DNA from 4 places in the Paenarthrobacter sp. NPDC089307 genome. Region 3 is predicted to be linked to each of the others. Evidence: riboswitches for the same ligand, from Rfam matches in the RefSeq annotation. Region 3 holds a riboswitch; each other region holds the start of a gene.
The links. A riboswitch is a leader RNA that binds a small molecule or an ion and turns the genes downstream of it on or off. The one in region 3 is predicted to bind thiamine pyrophosphate.

Region 1: another riboswitch for thiamine pyrophosphate. It lies ahead of thiD (bifunctional hydroxymethylpyrimidine kinase/phosphomethylpyrimidine kinase); the one in region 3 lies ahead of thiC (phosphomethylpyrimidine synthase ThiC).
Region 2: another riboswitch for thiamine pyrophosphate. It lies ahead of thiO (glycine oxidase ThiO); the one in region 3 lies ahead of thiC (phosphomethylpyrimidine synthase ThiC).
Region 4: another riboswitch for thiamine pyrophosphate. It lies ahead of AB0N72_RS17395 (ECF transporter S component); the one in region 3 lies ahead of thiC (phosphomethylpyrimidine synthase ThiC).

Annotation. Positions count from the first base shown of each region.
Region 1 covers NZ_JBFBHE010000001.1:794,681-798,502, reverse strand. The annotation lists gene AB0N72_RS03650 (Rne/Rng family ribonuclease) at 1-2,465, shown strand, start outside; TPP riboswitch at 2,554-2,652, shown strand; gene thiD (bifunctional hydroxymethylpyrimidine kinase/phosphomethylpyrimidine kinase) at 2,643-3,822, shown strand, end outside.
Region 2 covers NZ_JBFBHE010000004.1:195,037-198,858, reverse strand. The annotation lists gene AB0N72_RS11280 (hypothetical protein) at 1-32, shown strand, start outside; gene AB0N72_RS11275 (thiazole synthase) at 97-897, opposite strand; gene thiS (sulfur carrier protein ThiS) at 901-1,137, opposite strand; gene thiO (glycine oxidase ThiO) at 1,175-2,431, opposite strand; TPP riboswitch at 2,424-2,543, opposite strand; gene thiE (thiamine phosphate synthase) at 2,571-3,254, shown strand; gene AB0N72_RS11255 (RNB domain-containing ribonuclease) at 3,380-3,822, shown strand, end outside.
Region 3 covers NZ_JBFBHE010000004.1:540,557-544,378, forward strand. The annotation lists gene thiC (phosphomethylpyrimidine synthase ThiC) at 1-1,002, opposite strand, end outside; TPP riboswitch at 998-1,105, opposite strand; gene AB0N72_RS12775 (amidohydrolase family protein) at 1,191-2,273, shown strand; gene AB0N72_RS12780 (VOC family protein) at 2,350-3,222, shown strand; gene AB0N72_RS12785 (hypothetical protein) at 3,341-3,778, shown strand.
Region 4 covers NZ_JBFBHE010000007.1:71,194-75,015, reverse strand. The annotation lists gene AB0N72_RS17400 (ATP-binding cassette domain-containing protein) at 1-622, opposite strand, end outside; gene AB0N72_RS17395 (ECF transporter S component) at 622-1,242, opposite strand; TPP riboswitch at 1,317-1,453, opposite strand; gene AB0N72_RS17390 (NUDIX domain-containing protein) at 1,601-2,278, shown strand; gene AB0N72_RS17385 (DUF4235 domain-containing protein) at 2,306-2,566, shown strand; gene mnhG (monovalent cation/H(+) antiporter subunit G) at 2,649-3,038, opposite strand; gene AB0N72_RS17375 (monovalent cation/H+ antiporter complex subunit F) at 3,028-3,306, opposite strand; gene AB0N72_RS17370 (Na+/H+ antiporter subunit E) at 3,303-3,822, opposite strand, start outside.

The DNA.
Region 1 (3,822 bases), on a different contig from region 3:
CTGAGCGCGAAGAGAACGAGGCCGAAGACAGCAACGATTCCGGGGATGAAGAAGCCCCGGCAGCCGAAGCCCTCGAAGAAGGCGTAACCTCGCGCCGTCGTCGTCGTCGCCGCCGTGGGGACCAGGACCTTGAACTGACCGGCGGAACGGATGACGACCCGCCCAACACTGTGACCCGTGTGCGGGCTCCCCGGCCCATCACGGAAACTGCGCCGTCAAACCGCGTCGCCAGCGTCAAGGGCTCCACCAGGCTCGAAGCCAAGAAGCAGCGTCGTCGCGAGTCCCGTGAGACCGGACGCCGCCGCCAGGTGATCACCGAAGCCGAGTTCCTGGCACGCCGCGAGTCGGTTGACCGGCAGATGATCGTCCGCCAGCGCGACGACAGGATCCAGATCGGTGTCCTTGAGGACGGCGTGCTGGCCGAGCACTTTGTGTCCAAGACCCAGCAGGATTCCCTGATCGGCAACGTCTACCTGGGCAGGGTCCAGAACGTCCTGCCGTCCATGGAAGCTGCCTTTGTGGACATCGGGCGCGGCCGCAACGCCGTGCTGTACGCCGGTGAAGTCAACTGGGACGCGGTCAACCTTGAAGGGCAGCCCCGCCGGATCGAGAACGCGCTGAAGTCGGGCGATTCCGTCCTGGTCCAGGTCACCAAGGATCCCGTCGGCCACAAGGGCGCCCGCCTCACAAGCCAGATCTCGCTTCCGGGCCGCTACCTTGTCTATGTGCCCGGCGGCTCCATGACCGGCATCTCCCGCAAGTTGCCCGACGTCGAACGCAACCGCCTCAAGCGGATCCTGAAGGACCGCCTGCCGGAAAACGCCGGTGTCATTGTCCGCACGGCCGCCGAAGGTGCGTCGGAAGAGGAACTGACCCACGACATCAACCGCTTGCGCGCGCAGTGGGAAGGTATCGAAGGGCAGGCTTCCTCCACCAAGGTTCTTGCACCGGAACTGCTTTACGGCGAACCGGACCTCACCATCAAGGTTGTCCGCGATGTCTTCAACGAGGACTTCTCCAAGCTGATCGTCTCCGGTGACGACGCCTGGGACACCATCGAAGCCTACGTAACCTACGTTGCTCCCGATCTGGTGGGCCGCCTTGAGAAGTGGACCAAGGACCAGGACATCTTCGCCGCCTGGCGCATCGATGAGCAGATCCACAAGGCACTCGAACGCAAGGTCTTCCTGCCCTCCGGTGGTTCGTTGGTCATCGACCGTACCGAAGCCATGACCGTGGTGGACGTCAATACAGGCAAGTTCACCGGCAGTGGTGGAAACCTGGAAGAGACCGTCACCAAGAACAACCTTGAAGCTGCCGAGGAAGTAGTCCGTCAACTGCGCCTGCGTGATATCGGCGGCATCATTGTCATCGACTTCATCGACATGGTCCTCGAATCCAACCGCGACCTCGTTCTCCGCCGCATGGTGGAGTGCTTGGGCCGCGACCGTACCAAGCACCAGGTCGCCGAAGTGACGTCATTGGGCCTTGTCCAGATGACCCGCAAGCGCATGGGCACCGGCCTCCTTGAGGTCTTCGGCGAGCAGTGCGAGCACTGCGCAGGCCGCGGTGTCGTGACGCATGACGAGCCCGTGGAGCACCGGCGTGCCAACGTCGTGGCAGCCGAACAGCACCGGCCCCACGCCGAGGCCCAGCAGCCTACGGCCCGCACGGAGCGCAAGCGCCGCCGCGGCAAGGGCGGAGCCCAGGGAGCAGTCGAAGCGCCAGCCCAGGTACATACAGCACCGCCTGCCCCTGCAGCGCCGGCAGCTCACCCGGAAACCCAGGATCCCGCGCGCCAGGCAAAAGCTGAAGCAACAAGGGCGGCTTTGGCAACGATTGCCGCCGCGGCCCATGCTGCCCACCTGCACGACGACGAGATCCACAAGGCAGAAGAGCAGGCCCGGGCAGCCGGACAGCACGACGCCGGTACCGCGCCGGCGGCAGCCCCGGATGCCCTGCCGCACCAGGACACGGCGGCTCACGACGCCGCCATCCACGAAGCACGCTCCACTCCGGTGCTGCGTTTTGGCGGCGAAGAGGTGGCACTTCCGTTTGTGGAACACCACGACGAGCCCCAGGCAGCTGCGCCGGCCATGAGCCTGGATCGTTTGGCTGAAGCCTTCTCGCACCTTGGCGCCGCTCCGGCGGCCCAGGAGCGCGACGTTCCGGAAACGGCCTCGAACCCGGAAGCTGCCCAGGCTCCCAAGGCTGCTCCAGCATCTGCCGCCAAGGAAGAAGCCGACGTTCCTTCAGCGTCGCGTGGCCGGCGGGGGCGCCGGAACCGCAGCGCTAGCAGGGCCCAGGGTGCGGCCAACGAGACCATCGTTGAGCACCACAACGAGGCTGCCACGGCCTCAAGGGGTTCAGCCCACGAATCCAAGGCGCCGGTGGAGCCGGCCAGGAAAGCAGCATCGAACGAACCGATTATTCTGGGCGTCGGCGTTCCGGCTTCCGAACTCTAATCGTCCATAGCGGTTTCGAGGGCCCTGTAATATCCGCTCGCAGCGGGAATTGCAGGGCCCTTTGCCGTGCGCTGTTGCGTTAGGCTGGGGGACTGACACGGGGTGCCAGGCATTGGGCCAGGCTGAGATCCAAACCCGTTGAACCTGTCCGGTTAGCACCGGCGAAGGGATGTCCTCATGGCCGCATTGTCACATTCTTCCGTGTATCCGTTGGTGACGGACCGCAGGCAGACCCCACGAGTACTGAGCATCGCCGGCTCGGACCCTTCAGGGGGAGCCGGGATCCAGGCTGACCTGAAGAGCATCGCCGCCCATGGCGGATATGGCATGGCTGCCATAACTGCTTTGACGGCCCAGAACACCCAGGGTGTCAGCGCAGTGCACGTACCGCCGGTAGAGTTCCTGCGGCAACAGTTGGACGCGATCAGCAGCGACATTGCCATCGATGCCGTAAAGATCGGAATGCTTGGCGATGCTGAAGTGATCAGCGAGGTCCGCAGGTGGCTCCTCGAGGCGCGTCCCGCCGTCGTGGTCCTTGACCCGGTGATGGTGGCAACCAGCGGCGACCGCCTCCTGACGGAGTCCGCCGTGGAAGTATTGCGCTCGGTGCTGCCCTTGGCGGACCTCATTACTCCCAATCTTCCCGAGCTGGCCATCCTGCTGGGCGAGCCGGAGGCCGCCGACTGGGCGTCAGCACTGGACCAAGGCAAGCGACTGGCCGGCGAATGTGGGAACACGGTACTGGTGAAGGGAGGGCATCTCCCCGGCGCCGAATGCCCTGACGCGCTGATTAACACCAGCGGGTTGCTGCAACAGGACATCGTGGAGGTCGGGGGTCCCAGGATAGAGACCAGGAACAGCCATGGCACGGGGTGCTCGTTGTCGTCAGCGCTGGCCACTGTCCAAGCACGCACAGGTGACTGGGAGGCCTCGCTGCGCGAGGTAAAGCCATGGCTCCTTCAAGCCCTGCGGGATTCAGCAGCACTGGAAGTGGGCCAAGGCAACGGGCCTGTGGACCACTTCCACCACCACCGCGTCCTCAGGCCCGGCGCTTTCGCGGCCACCTTGTGGAATGAAGCCGGCCCGGAGCTCGGAAGAATCCACGAACTCAACTTCATCAAGGAGCTGCAGTCGGGGGAGCTGCCGGAACCTGCGTTCAGCTACTACCTTGCGCAGGACGCCATCTATTTGAATGGCTATTCCCGGGTGCTCGCCAGGGCCGGTGCCTTGGCGCCCACAGAGGAGGAGCAGCTCTTCTGGGCCAAGGGTTCACGCCAGTGCTTGGAGGTGGAATCGGAACTGCACCGGAACTGGTTGAGTACCCGTGAGGCATCGGGAGTCGCAGGCCCTGTCACCA
Region 2 (3,822 bases), 350 kb from region 3:
CCGAGGCGCTGACAAAGGCCCTGCGGCTGTAGATTCGCATGAAAACAAATGACCATCACCCCAAGGGTGATGGTCATTTGTTGTTTAACTTCACGATCAGAGGAACTCTGCCCGGCCCTCCATCGCAGAGGACGCCAGAGCATGCTCACGTTTCGGAATGCGGCCGGCCTGCTTGGCAAGCCTGCCGGCGATGACAGCGTGCTTGAAGGCTTGTCCCATCTGCACAGGGTTCTGGGCGCGGGTCACGGCGGTGGCCAGCAGGACGGCGTCGCATCCCAGTTCCATGGCGAGGGCGGCGTCGGACGCTGTTCCGATCCCGGCGTCCAGCACTACCGGCACTGAGGCCCGGGAGACGATGAGTTCAATGTTGTGGGGGTTCAGGATGCCCAGGCCCGTTCCGATGGGCGAGCCCAGCGGCATGACGGCCGTCGCGCCGAGGTTTTCCAACCGCAGCGCCAGGACGGGGTCGTCGTTGGTGTAGGCGAATACTTTGAAGCCCCGGTTCACGAGCTGCTCGGTTGCTTCCACCAGTTCCACCGCGTCCGGGAGGAGCGTGTGTTCTTCCGCGATGACTTCCAGCTTGACCCAGTCCGTCTCCAACGCCTCACGCGCCAATTCTGCCGTCATCACGGCGTCCTTGGCCGTGAAGCAGCCTGCGGTGTTGGGCAGCACGCGGATGTTGTTGTCCACCAGCAGTTGGAAGAGCGACCCCGTTTCGGCCGGTGAATAGCGGCGCATCGCCACGGTGGTGAGCTCGGTTCCCGAGGCCACAAGCGCAGCGCCGAGCCCGTCCAGGCTTGGCGCACCGCCTGTGCCCATGATCAGCCGGGAGCCGAATTCGACGCCGTCAATCACCAGCGCGTCTTCGATGCCTGTTTCGGTACTTGCTGTGGTCATGGTTCAGCCTCCCTGGACTGCTGTAACGAGTTCGAGTTCATCACCGTCGGCCAGCGGAGTCGCTGCCCACTGGCTGCGCGGTACCACCTCGGAGTTGCGGGCGACGGCGACACCCAGCTTCCCGCCGTCGGCCGCCTGTCCGCGGTGGTCGAGTACGCGGCCAGTGACGGCCGTGACGAGCGTGCTGACGGAGGCATCGGCGGGGACCTGGTGGGCGGCGCCGTTGAGCTTGATGTTCATGCTGTTTCCTTGCTGTGGAGTCGAGGACAACGCGGGGTCACTGATGGCTTCCTGCAGGGGTTTCCATGGGCCGGAAGTGACTCCGGGTTGCGCTGAAACGGTCGGGCCGGAAGATGGACCAGCGTGAATCAGGGGAACCGGCGAGCAGCTCCCCCACGATTCTGGCGGCCACTGGGGTGAGGAGGACGCCGTGCCGGAAGAACCCTGTGGCAATCACCAGTCCTTCCACTTCGCCGGCAGGCCCTCCGGCAGGGTTGCCTACACGGCCCAGCAACGGGGCGTTGTCGGGAGTTCCCGGCCGTGCACGGGCTGTTGCTTCCAAAAGCTCAAGTTCAGCCACAGCCGGAACAAGGACCTGCGCGTCCCGCAGGAGCTGGTAGACACCGCCGGCGGAGACTGCATTTGAGGTCGCCGACAAACCATCCTCGCGCTGCGTCGCGCCAATCACCACGGTTCCGTCTCCCCTCGGAACAATGTAGACAGGCACTCCTCGCACGATGCCCCGCACAGTGGCTGTAAGAAGCGGCTGAAGGTGGGCGGGGACCTGGAGCCGGAGGATGTCGCCGTAGACCGGACGCACAGGAAGATCCAGGCCTTCAGGCAGGCCTGCCAGCCGGGGTGCTTCCAACCCGTTGGCCACCACGGTTTCGCGGGCAAGGACAGTGCCGCCGCTTTCAAGCTCGACGCCGGAAACGCGGTCCCCTTCCCACCTCAACCCGCTCGCGGACTTCCTTACGGCAAAACCCCCGCTTGCCCCGCTGACCCACGTGGAGTCCCCGGGCGAATGCGCTCCAAGGCCCGCCAAAAGGTGCCCGGCCAACTTCCGGGGATCAACCTGGTGGTCGGCGGGGATATCAAAGGCACAGGAAATTTGGGGGCTGAGGAGCGGCTCGCGATCCCTGGCTGCCCGCAAAGACAAAGGCTCAACCGCCAGCCCCGCTGCAAGCTGGACAGTACGAAGGTCTGCGAGCGCACGGCGATCGGCGGCATCGGCACCTACGGCAAGGGTCGGCGTCGTGCGGTATCCGGAGGCCTCCCCGCCCTGGGGCAGCTCGTCCACGAACGAGGGCCACAGCCGCCAGGATTCCAGCATGAGTTCCAGGAGGTCTTCCTCCTGGTAGTGCAGCTCGCTGACGGGCGCCAGCATGCCTGCGGCCGCAAAGGTTGCACCCGTAGCGGGCGCTGGATCGATGAGGGCTACGGAGTGGCCCAGTTTCCGTGCCTGATGGGCTATGCCCAGGCCAATGACTCCGCCGCCGATGACGGCGACATCTGCATGGATGGCTTCTGCCATGTGTTTCCTTCCCTACGCCGGTACTAGCCGGATCAGGTCAAGCGGTCGGCTTTGAAGCCCTCTCAGCCGGACGGTCATAATGACGAATGTCGCGGCTCCCGCAGTACGTGCCCAGTTTAGAGGAACTACTGTGGTTTCCATGACCCAGCACGATGCCCTCGCCAGCGCCCGCCTCTACTTGTGCACTGATGCGCGCAAACGCCAAGGCGATTTCGAAGACTTTGTTGACGCCGCATTCGAAGGCGGAGTGGACATCATCCAGCTCCGGGACAAGACGATCGAAGCCGCTGAGGAATTGGAATTGCTGGCCGTCCTGCGCAGCGTCGCAGAACGGCATGGACGGCTCTGGGCGGTCAATGACCGGGCAGACATCGCCAGTGTTTCCGGGGCTCCCGTGTTCCATGTTGGCCAAAAGGACCTGCCGTTGGGGATTGCCCGGACCTTCCTCCCGCGCCCTGCAGCGATCGGGCTCTCCACCCACACGCCCGAGCAGGTAAATGCCGCCATCACCGCTTCTCCCGGCGATGGCGGACTGGACTACTTCTGTGTAGGTCCGGTCTGGGCAACCCCCACCAAACCCGGCCGCGAAGCTGTTGGAACGGGCTTGGTCACATATGCGGCAGAAGCGATCAGGCGCGCTGAAGAGACCACGGGCGGGGCCGTGGAGCTGCCGTGGTTTGCGATTGGCGGAATCGACCTCGGCAACGTCGAGCAAGTGCTGGCCGCCGGAGCGAGCCGGATCGTGGTGGTCCGTGCCATCACCGAGGCAGAAGACCCGACGGCGGCAGCCAAGTCGCTGCTCGCAGCCCTCGACGCCGCCTAACGCGGGCGGGGCCTGACGCCGGCAGGGCCTGGGGCTCCTGCTGATCCAGCCTGCTGCCCTCACGCCACCTATCGGATAGGGAAGCATCCAAGACTATCGGCCGGTTTCGGGCTACCCTGATTTTCGTGTCACATCATCGGATAGCGCCCAACGTCGACGACTCATCGGACCAGCTCGCCGCAGCCCTTGCGGCCCTGAGGACGGAGCTGGAGCTGCCTGGGGAGTATCCGGTTGAGGCCCTCCAGGAGGCGCGCGCCGCCGTCGAATCCCGCCACTTACCGGACCAGGACCTCACGCACGTCGAGTTTCTGACGATCGACCCTGCCACGTCCACGGACCTTGACCAGGCCCTTTTCATCGAGCGGAACGGTGACGGGTACAAGGTTCTCTATGCGATCGCCGATGTGCCGTCCTTCGTGGCCCCGGGCGGAGCGTTGGATTCCGAAACCCGTCATCGTGGACAGACGTTCTACGCTCCGGATGGACGCATCCCGTTGCACCCGGAGATCATCAGCGAAAACGCAGGCAGCCTGCTTGCCGGGCAGGACTGTGGAGCTTTCGTCTGGGA
Region 3 (3,822 bases):
CGTGTACAGGAAGTTCTCCTGGTGGTGCGCAAGGCACCACCCTGCCATGATGGATCCGCCACGGGACACGATGCCGGTGACGCGGTTCGCGGTCAGCGGTACGTACCTCAGCAGCACGCCGGCATGGATGGTCATGTAGTCCACGCCTTGCTCGCACTGTTCGATGACGGTGTCCCGGAAGATTTCCCAGGTGAGCTTGTTGGCTTCTCCATTGACCTTTTCCAGCGCCTGGTAGATAGGCACCGTGCCGATGGGAACGGGGGAGTTGCGGATCAGCCACTCGCGGGTGGTGTGGATGTCGTCGCCGGTGGACAGGTCCATGACGGTGTCCGCGCCCCATTGCGTGGCCCACTGAAGCTTGTCCACTTCTTCGGCGATGGAGCTCGTGACGGCCGAATTTCCGATGTTGGCGTTGATCTTCACCAAGAAGGCCTTGCCGATGATCATCGGTTCGGATTCCGGGTGGTTGATGTTGTTGGGAATGATCGCGCGGCCGGCGGCAACCTCGCTCCGGACCAGTTCGACATCGCAGTTCTCACGCAACGCGACGAACCGCATTTCGGGCGTCACCAGGCCTTGCTTTGCGTAATGCATTTGGGTGACGGTCCTGCCCTCGACGGCGCGGCGGGGCACCGGTTGCGCACCCTTCCACTCCGCGGAGGCGGCGCCACGGCGAACGGCCGACTTGCCGTCGTCGAGCAGGTTCCGCTCACGTCCGGTGTAGGCCTCAGTGTCGCCGCGGGCCTCAATCCACGGGGCCCTGAAGGCTTCGAGCCCCACCACGGGATCGCTCCCTGGGCCTGCCGTGCGGTACACCTGCAGTGGCGCGTTGGCTTGGCCGTTGGGGGAGGGCTCCAGCGCGATTTCAGTGACTGGTACGCGGATACCGGTGTCATGGTCTTCGAGGTAAGCCAGCGAATGGGACTTCAAGGACTGCGTCACAGGTTCGTTGTTGACAGAGCTGTTTTGGGCAGGGCTGTGCTGTGTTTTGGTGGTGCTCAAAGGATTACTCACTTCCTTCGCCGGCATTACCCGGACAGGTTCAACGGTCGCAGGCTGCCTCAGCCAGATCTCAGCCCCTGCAAGGGCCCCCGTGTGGTCGTAGACGAAGCTACCACAGCTCCCATTGGGCGCCCAGTCATATGAACGCGGCTGCGGCCGGCGTGCCCCTGGGGATTAGGATTTTTTCCATGGCAGACATCATCGAATTCAGCGGACCCGTGCTTGTGTCGGCAGATCAGGAGCGGAACGGAATGTGGTCCGTTGGCGGACTGCTGACGTTCGAGCGCCCCTTGGCACCGCCGGACAAGGTGCTTGACGGCTGGGTCCTCCCGGGATTCGTGGATGCCCACTGCCACATCGGCCTTGGCGCCGGTGGAGCGGTGGATGAGTCCACCACCCTCGCGCAAGCACAGGCTGACCTGGACGCGGGCACTTTGCTGATCCGCGACTGCGGATCTCCCAGCGATACACGTTGGGTGCAGCAACGGGCAGACCTTCCCCGGCTGATCCGGTCAGGCCGCCACATCGCCCGAAGCCGCCGTTACCTCCGCGGCCTGGGCCACGAAATCGAGCCCGGGCAACTGGTGGAGACTGTTCGGAAAGAAGCCCTCGACGGCGACGGTTGGGTCAAATTGGTGGGCGACTGGATCGACCGCGGCGTCGGGGACCTTGCTGCCTCGTTTCCCGCGAAAATCGTGAAGGATGCCGTCTCAGCGGCGCACGATGAAGGCGCCCGGGTCACCGCGCATTGCTTCGCGGAGGACACCATCGACGACATGCTGGACGCCGGCATCGACTGCATCGAACACGCCACCGGGCTGTTGCCGCGCCACGTTCCCAGGCTGGTGGAGCAGTCAGTGCCGATCGTTCCGACGCTGGTCAACATCGCGACCTTCCCGGATATCGCTGCCCAGGCGGCGCCGAAGTTCCCCGAATATGCCGCCCACATGACGCGCTTGTGGGAGCGCCGAAGGGAGCGGGTACTTGAAGCGTACGAAGCCGGCGTCGTGATCTACGCGGGCACGGACGCCGGGAGCGTGATCAGGCACGGCCGGATTGCCGACGAAATGCAGGAACTGCACGACGCCGGGCTGCCGCCGTCCGCGGTCCTCGACGCCGCAGCCTGGGGCGCGCGGAAGTGGCTGGGGGCCGAGGCCATCGGCGAAGGTGCCAGCGCCGACGTCGTGGTCTGCCATGACGATCCCAGGCGTGATCTGCGTACGGTTTCAACGCTCAAGCACGTAGTTCTACGCGGCCGGCTCATTCGCTAGGAATAAATTGAAGCTTCAAGTAATTTAGATAGGTAGAACGTGCCGAAAGGCGGCCACCTAACACCGGGAGCTTCACATGTCCGCATCATCCATCCAGGACCTCCTTCCTGCCGACCTCGCCATGGGCACCGTCATGCTCAAGGTGGGCGACATGAAAGTCATGAGTGACTACTATCAACGCGCCTTGGGCCTTGAAGTCGTGGCCGAACAGGATGGTGGCCTCTACCTTGGGCGTGTTGGCAAGCCCGTGGTCCACCTTGCCCCCGCCGCCGGCCTCCAGATCCCGGGACGGGGAGAGGCCGGCCTGTTCCATACCGCCATCCTCTTCCAGGACCAGCCCTCCTTGGCTGCCACGATCGCCACGGCTGCCGGGTATGAGCCCCGGGCCTTCGTTGGAAGCGCCGACCACCTCGTCAGCGAAGCGTTCTACTTCACCGACCCCGAAGGCAACGGCATCGAGCTGTACTATGACAAGCCCCGCGAGACCTGGCAGTGGGACGGCAAAAACGTCGTCATGGACAATGTGGCCCTCCCGCCCCAGCGGTTCCTCCAGCAGCACTTGAGCGAAGCGGCGGTCACGGGACAGCGCGAGGCCGCTGCCGGCGTCGGCCACGTCCACCTTCAGGTGGGTGACGTCGCCACCGCCCAGGACTTCTACGTTGGCACGCTGGGGTTTGAACGGACAGCGGGTTGGCATGGGCAGGCGCTGTTCGTTTCCGCGGGTGGCTACCACCACCACATGGCAATGAACGTTTGGAACAGCCGTGGTGCCGGCCCACGCAAGGACACGCTGGGGCTGGGGGAAGTGCTCATTGAGGTCCCCACCAGCGAGGACGTCGATGCCCTTGCGGATCGTTTGCGGGTGGCCGGAGTGCGCAATCACCACACTGGTGCCGAACTGCAGTTCGAAGATCCCTGGCGGAACAAATTGCGGGTGGCAGTTCGCTAGGACCCCCGGCCGCGAAGCCCGTATGGGCCCTGCGCTGCACTAGGCTGGGCAGTGACGGCCCGGACCTTCCGGTTCCGGCCGCACGCCCCGTCAGCACGAAGGATTGAGAGTACTTTCAATGGGCTTTGCCGAAATTTTTGTAGCCACCCACGATGAAGCACTCAAGCGGGCCGCGGCCTTGGGTAAGGGTGCGGATGCTTCCGGGCCCGCGGTCCGGATCGAAGGCATCACGGACTTCGAGGTCGAGCAGCTGGGCGATCTTGCCGGCCAGGCAGTCCATGCAGCGGGCGCAGACTATGAACTTGCGCTGGTGGATGTCACCAGCGACGCACTCCTCGGCGTTCCCGAAGCCATGGTGAGGGCACTTGCCGAACTGCTCACGTACGAGAGCGAAGGGGATGCCAACGTCCTTGACGACGTCGCTGCCGCGTGGGCGGAGCAGGAGGACATGCCCTTCGACGCCGCGCAGTCCCGGCAGTATGTCCAGCAGCTGGCCGCCCTTGCCGCGGACGTGGAAAAGACGGAACGCGCGGGGCTGTACGTCTGGTCTGAATGACCGCTGTTCCGGCTGGTTCCGGGGAGGACTGAACCGTTGGTGTG
Region 4 (3,822 bases), on a different contig from region 3:
TGGCGCCCGTCTTGTCCAGGCAGCGGCCCACTGCGTCACGGACCTCGAGGACTCCCGCGGGATCGAGGTTGGCCGTGGGCTCGTCCAGCAGGATCAGCCCGGGCCGCATCGCCAAAATGCCGGCAAGCGCAAGGCGCTGCTTCTGGCCCCCGGACAGTGCCGCCGTCGGGTGGTCCAACGCCAAACCGCCACCGGCAGCGGTACGCAAGCCGACGTCGTCGAGCGCTTCGTGGACGCGTGCCCAGATCTCGTCACGGGGCACTGCCAGGTTCTCCGCGCCGAACGCGACGTCGTCGCCTACGCGCGAGAGGACTACCTGCGTTTCCGGGTCCTGCTGCATCAGGCCGGCGCGTCCACGTTGCCCGCGGGGCGCGGCGCCGTCGATCAACAGCGATCCGGTCTCGTCCGAGTCGTCTTCCTCGTCCCCCAGCACCCCTGCGAGGGCGTGCAGGAGCGTGGACTTGCCGGCTCCCGAAGGGCCCAGCAGCAGCACGCGTTCCCCCGGTTCGATCCTGAGGTCCAGGCCCTGGGTGGCAGGCGTTGCGCGGCCGGCATGCCGCCATCCCCACCCCTCGGCGGAGATGGCGGCCGGCCGCACCGAACCGCTGTGTGTGGCAGGCATCAGTTGAAGACAGGCTCCGAGGCGGCCTTGCGGGACCCGAAGGAGCTAAGGACGCCCGTCTTGGCCAGGCCGCGCGTGGCGATCCAGGACAGTCCGCCAGCGATCACTGCGCCGGAGATCGTGCAGAACGCAATGTAGGTCAGCTTGTCGATGGCTTCGTAGGCGATGTTCCATCCCCACGGCAGGAAGGAGTCGTTGAGGCCGCAGAAGAGCCCCGCACCCGCGCCCGCGAGGAGTGACGTGGGCAGGTTGAACTTCTTGTAGCGGAAGGCCGCGAAGATGAGCTCGGCGCCGAGTCCCTGCAGGATGCCCGAGATCAACACCGTGGTGCCGTACTGCGAGCCCATGATGAGCTCGCCCGTGGCGGCCACGGCCTCACAGAAGAGGGCCGCGCCCGGCTTGCGGATAATGAGCATGCCCAGGACAGCCGGGATCATCCAGCCACCAGCGATCAGGCCGGTGAGGGGCGGATATGCCGCGTTCATGGGAATGGATACAAGCGCGGCGCCCTGGGACCAGGCCCAGAAGATCACGCCGCCGGCGATGGCGATAAGGGCTGCCACCACGATGTCTACAACTCGCCAGCCATAACTGGTCTTCTTCACGTTTACCGTGGTCATTTTCTGCCTCCTGAGGTTACAGGAGGGGAAAGTGCTCCCCGGATCCGCCTGGCTTATGCCGTCCGGATCCGGACACTCTGAGAAGCTCGACTCCCTTGCGCCGGTACTAACCGGATCAGGTTCGAGGGTCTGCGGCTGTCCGCACTCTCAGCGCCCTCGCGTCTCCTGCACGGTTGCAGGATTCGACGGCGGCGCTCCCCTGTCGTTATCAAATCTGCCCTGATGGGCTGGTTCAGTTTACACCTCCAGGTGCGAGGGTGGCGGGCGCAGGGTCATATTCGGATACCACCCATTCCGGGGTCCTTGCCGGGCTTGGCGCGCAGGCCCAGCCCGGCACTCGACCTGACAGAATGGCCTTATGACGGACCTTCACGGCTCCAACGGCCCAGCGGCCGAGCCCCGCCTTGCAGCCAGCGTGATCCTGCTCCGCGACGCCCCATCCGGGCTTGAGGCCTTTGTCCAGCACAGGGTCAGCACCATGGACTTCGCTGCCGGAATGGTGGTCTTCCCCGGCGGCCGGGTGGATACTGCGGACGAAACCGGATGGGACTACCCGTCCGAACTGCTCCGCAGCCATGCGGCAGCCTGGGCACAGAGCTCCATTGCCACTGACCCCGCCCAGGCAGAACAGAAGGCGGGGGCAGTTGTCGCGGCAGCCATACGCGAAGTGCAGGAAGAGGCCGGGCTGGACATCGAAGCCGCTGACCTGCGCCCTTGGGCCAACTGGATCACTCCTGTTGACATGCCCAAACGTTTCGACACCTACTTCTACGTAGCCAAACCCGCGCCGGATGCCCAGCCCCGCCACCAAACAACGGAAGCGTGGCAATCCTTGTGGATGCCGGTGGCAGGAATCCTCGAAGCGGAAGCCGCCGGAGAATTGAAGCTCATGCCTCCTACGTACCATCTGCTCAAGGAGATTGCAGCCTTCGATTCCGTTGAGGCTGTGTGGTCCGCCGAGCACCCGGTGGTCCCGGTACTGGCCCCGGTGGGTTCTTTAGCGGCCTTCCTCAAGGAGCGCGAAAGCCGCAGGTAGCCGGGGCAGTGCAGCTAGGCTGGGGGCATGAACCTCTTTTTCAAGCTGCTGGGTGCCGGAGTAAGCCTCGGCGCAGGCTTTGTCGGTACCAAACTCGTCAACAAGGGCTGGGAGAAGGCCACGGGGAGCAAGCCGCCCACAGGCAACGACGACATGGAAGCGAGCCTCCGCTCGGCCCTGACCTTCGCGCTGATTTCTGCTTTTGTGAGCACCCTCATCCAGGTTCTTGCCAGCAGGGGCACGCAACGGGCAATTGCCCGCTTCGCCAAGAGCGCGGACATCGTCTAAGCACACCCTTAGAGAAGCAACGCGGGGTCACTTATGGCCCGTCCCACGGCGATTTATGGGCCACAAGTGACCCCGCGTTGTTCTAGGGTTCCAACGGATCCTGGCCCGCAGCCGCCCTTTGGACCACGGCTTCAAGTTCATCCTTGGTGAGCTTCTCGCGGTGCCCATGCTTGGTGCGGTAGGCGGAGCGGCCCACCATGTGGGCGGAGACCGGTGCCGTGAGCAGCTGGAAGATCCACGCCACCAGCAGGACAGGCCACACCCACCACGTGCGCATCTGCAGTCCGATCGCCCCGAGCATCAGGAACAAGCCCAACACCTGCGGCTTGGTGGCTGCGTGCATGCGGCTCATGAGATCCGGAAATCGCAGCAGGCCGATCGCGGCGCCGAGCGACATCAGGGCACCCACAATCAGGAACACCGCCGTTGCGGTGTCAATCACGAGATCCATCCCGGTGGCGTCAGGACTCATTGTTTTGTTCCCTCCGCTCGGCCACGAACCGGGCAACCGTCACCGAGCCAATGAACCCGATAATGGCAAGCGCCACCAGCAGCATCAGGTTATTGAGGTGGCGGTTCACTGCCATGTCTACGGCGAGGGCTGCGCCCAGGATGGCCAGCAGTACGTCAGAGGCCAGGACACGGTCCAGCAGGGACGGGCCAATTGCGATGCGCACGATGGCACCCGCAGCTGCCAGGCTGAGGATTACTGCCGTGGCCACAAGAACAAATTCCTTCACAGCGTGGCTCCTTCAATGCCGGGACGGGGCTCGGCTTTCAGCGCTTCGACTTCTTCCCGGGTGCCCATGATGCGGATCAACCCTGCCTCAATGTTTTGGGTTTCCCGGCGTATTTTGTCGATGTCCGCTTCTTGGTAAATGTTCAGCGCATGGAGGTAAAGGGTGGAAGTGGAACGGTCCACTTCCACCACGAGGGAGCCGGGGATCAACGAGATGACGTGGCCTGTGGCCGTCACCATGAGGTCCGAATGGCTTCGCAGCGGAACAGCGACGACGGCGCTGCGGACCTTGGGTCCCTTGACCACCGCGAGGTACAGCACCAGGAAGCTCGCTGCCACCACTTTGGCGACGAACATCAGGGCGAACGGAATGGCACGCAGGATGTTGAACCGTCCGCTGAGCTCCACCGGCGGAAGGTAGAAGAACTTGGCAACCAGCACCGCGATCAGGGCCCCGAAGAGCAGGTTGCCCGGGCTGAAGTCCCGCCACAGCGCACCCCAGACGACGACCAGCCAG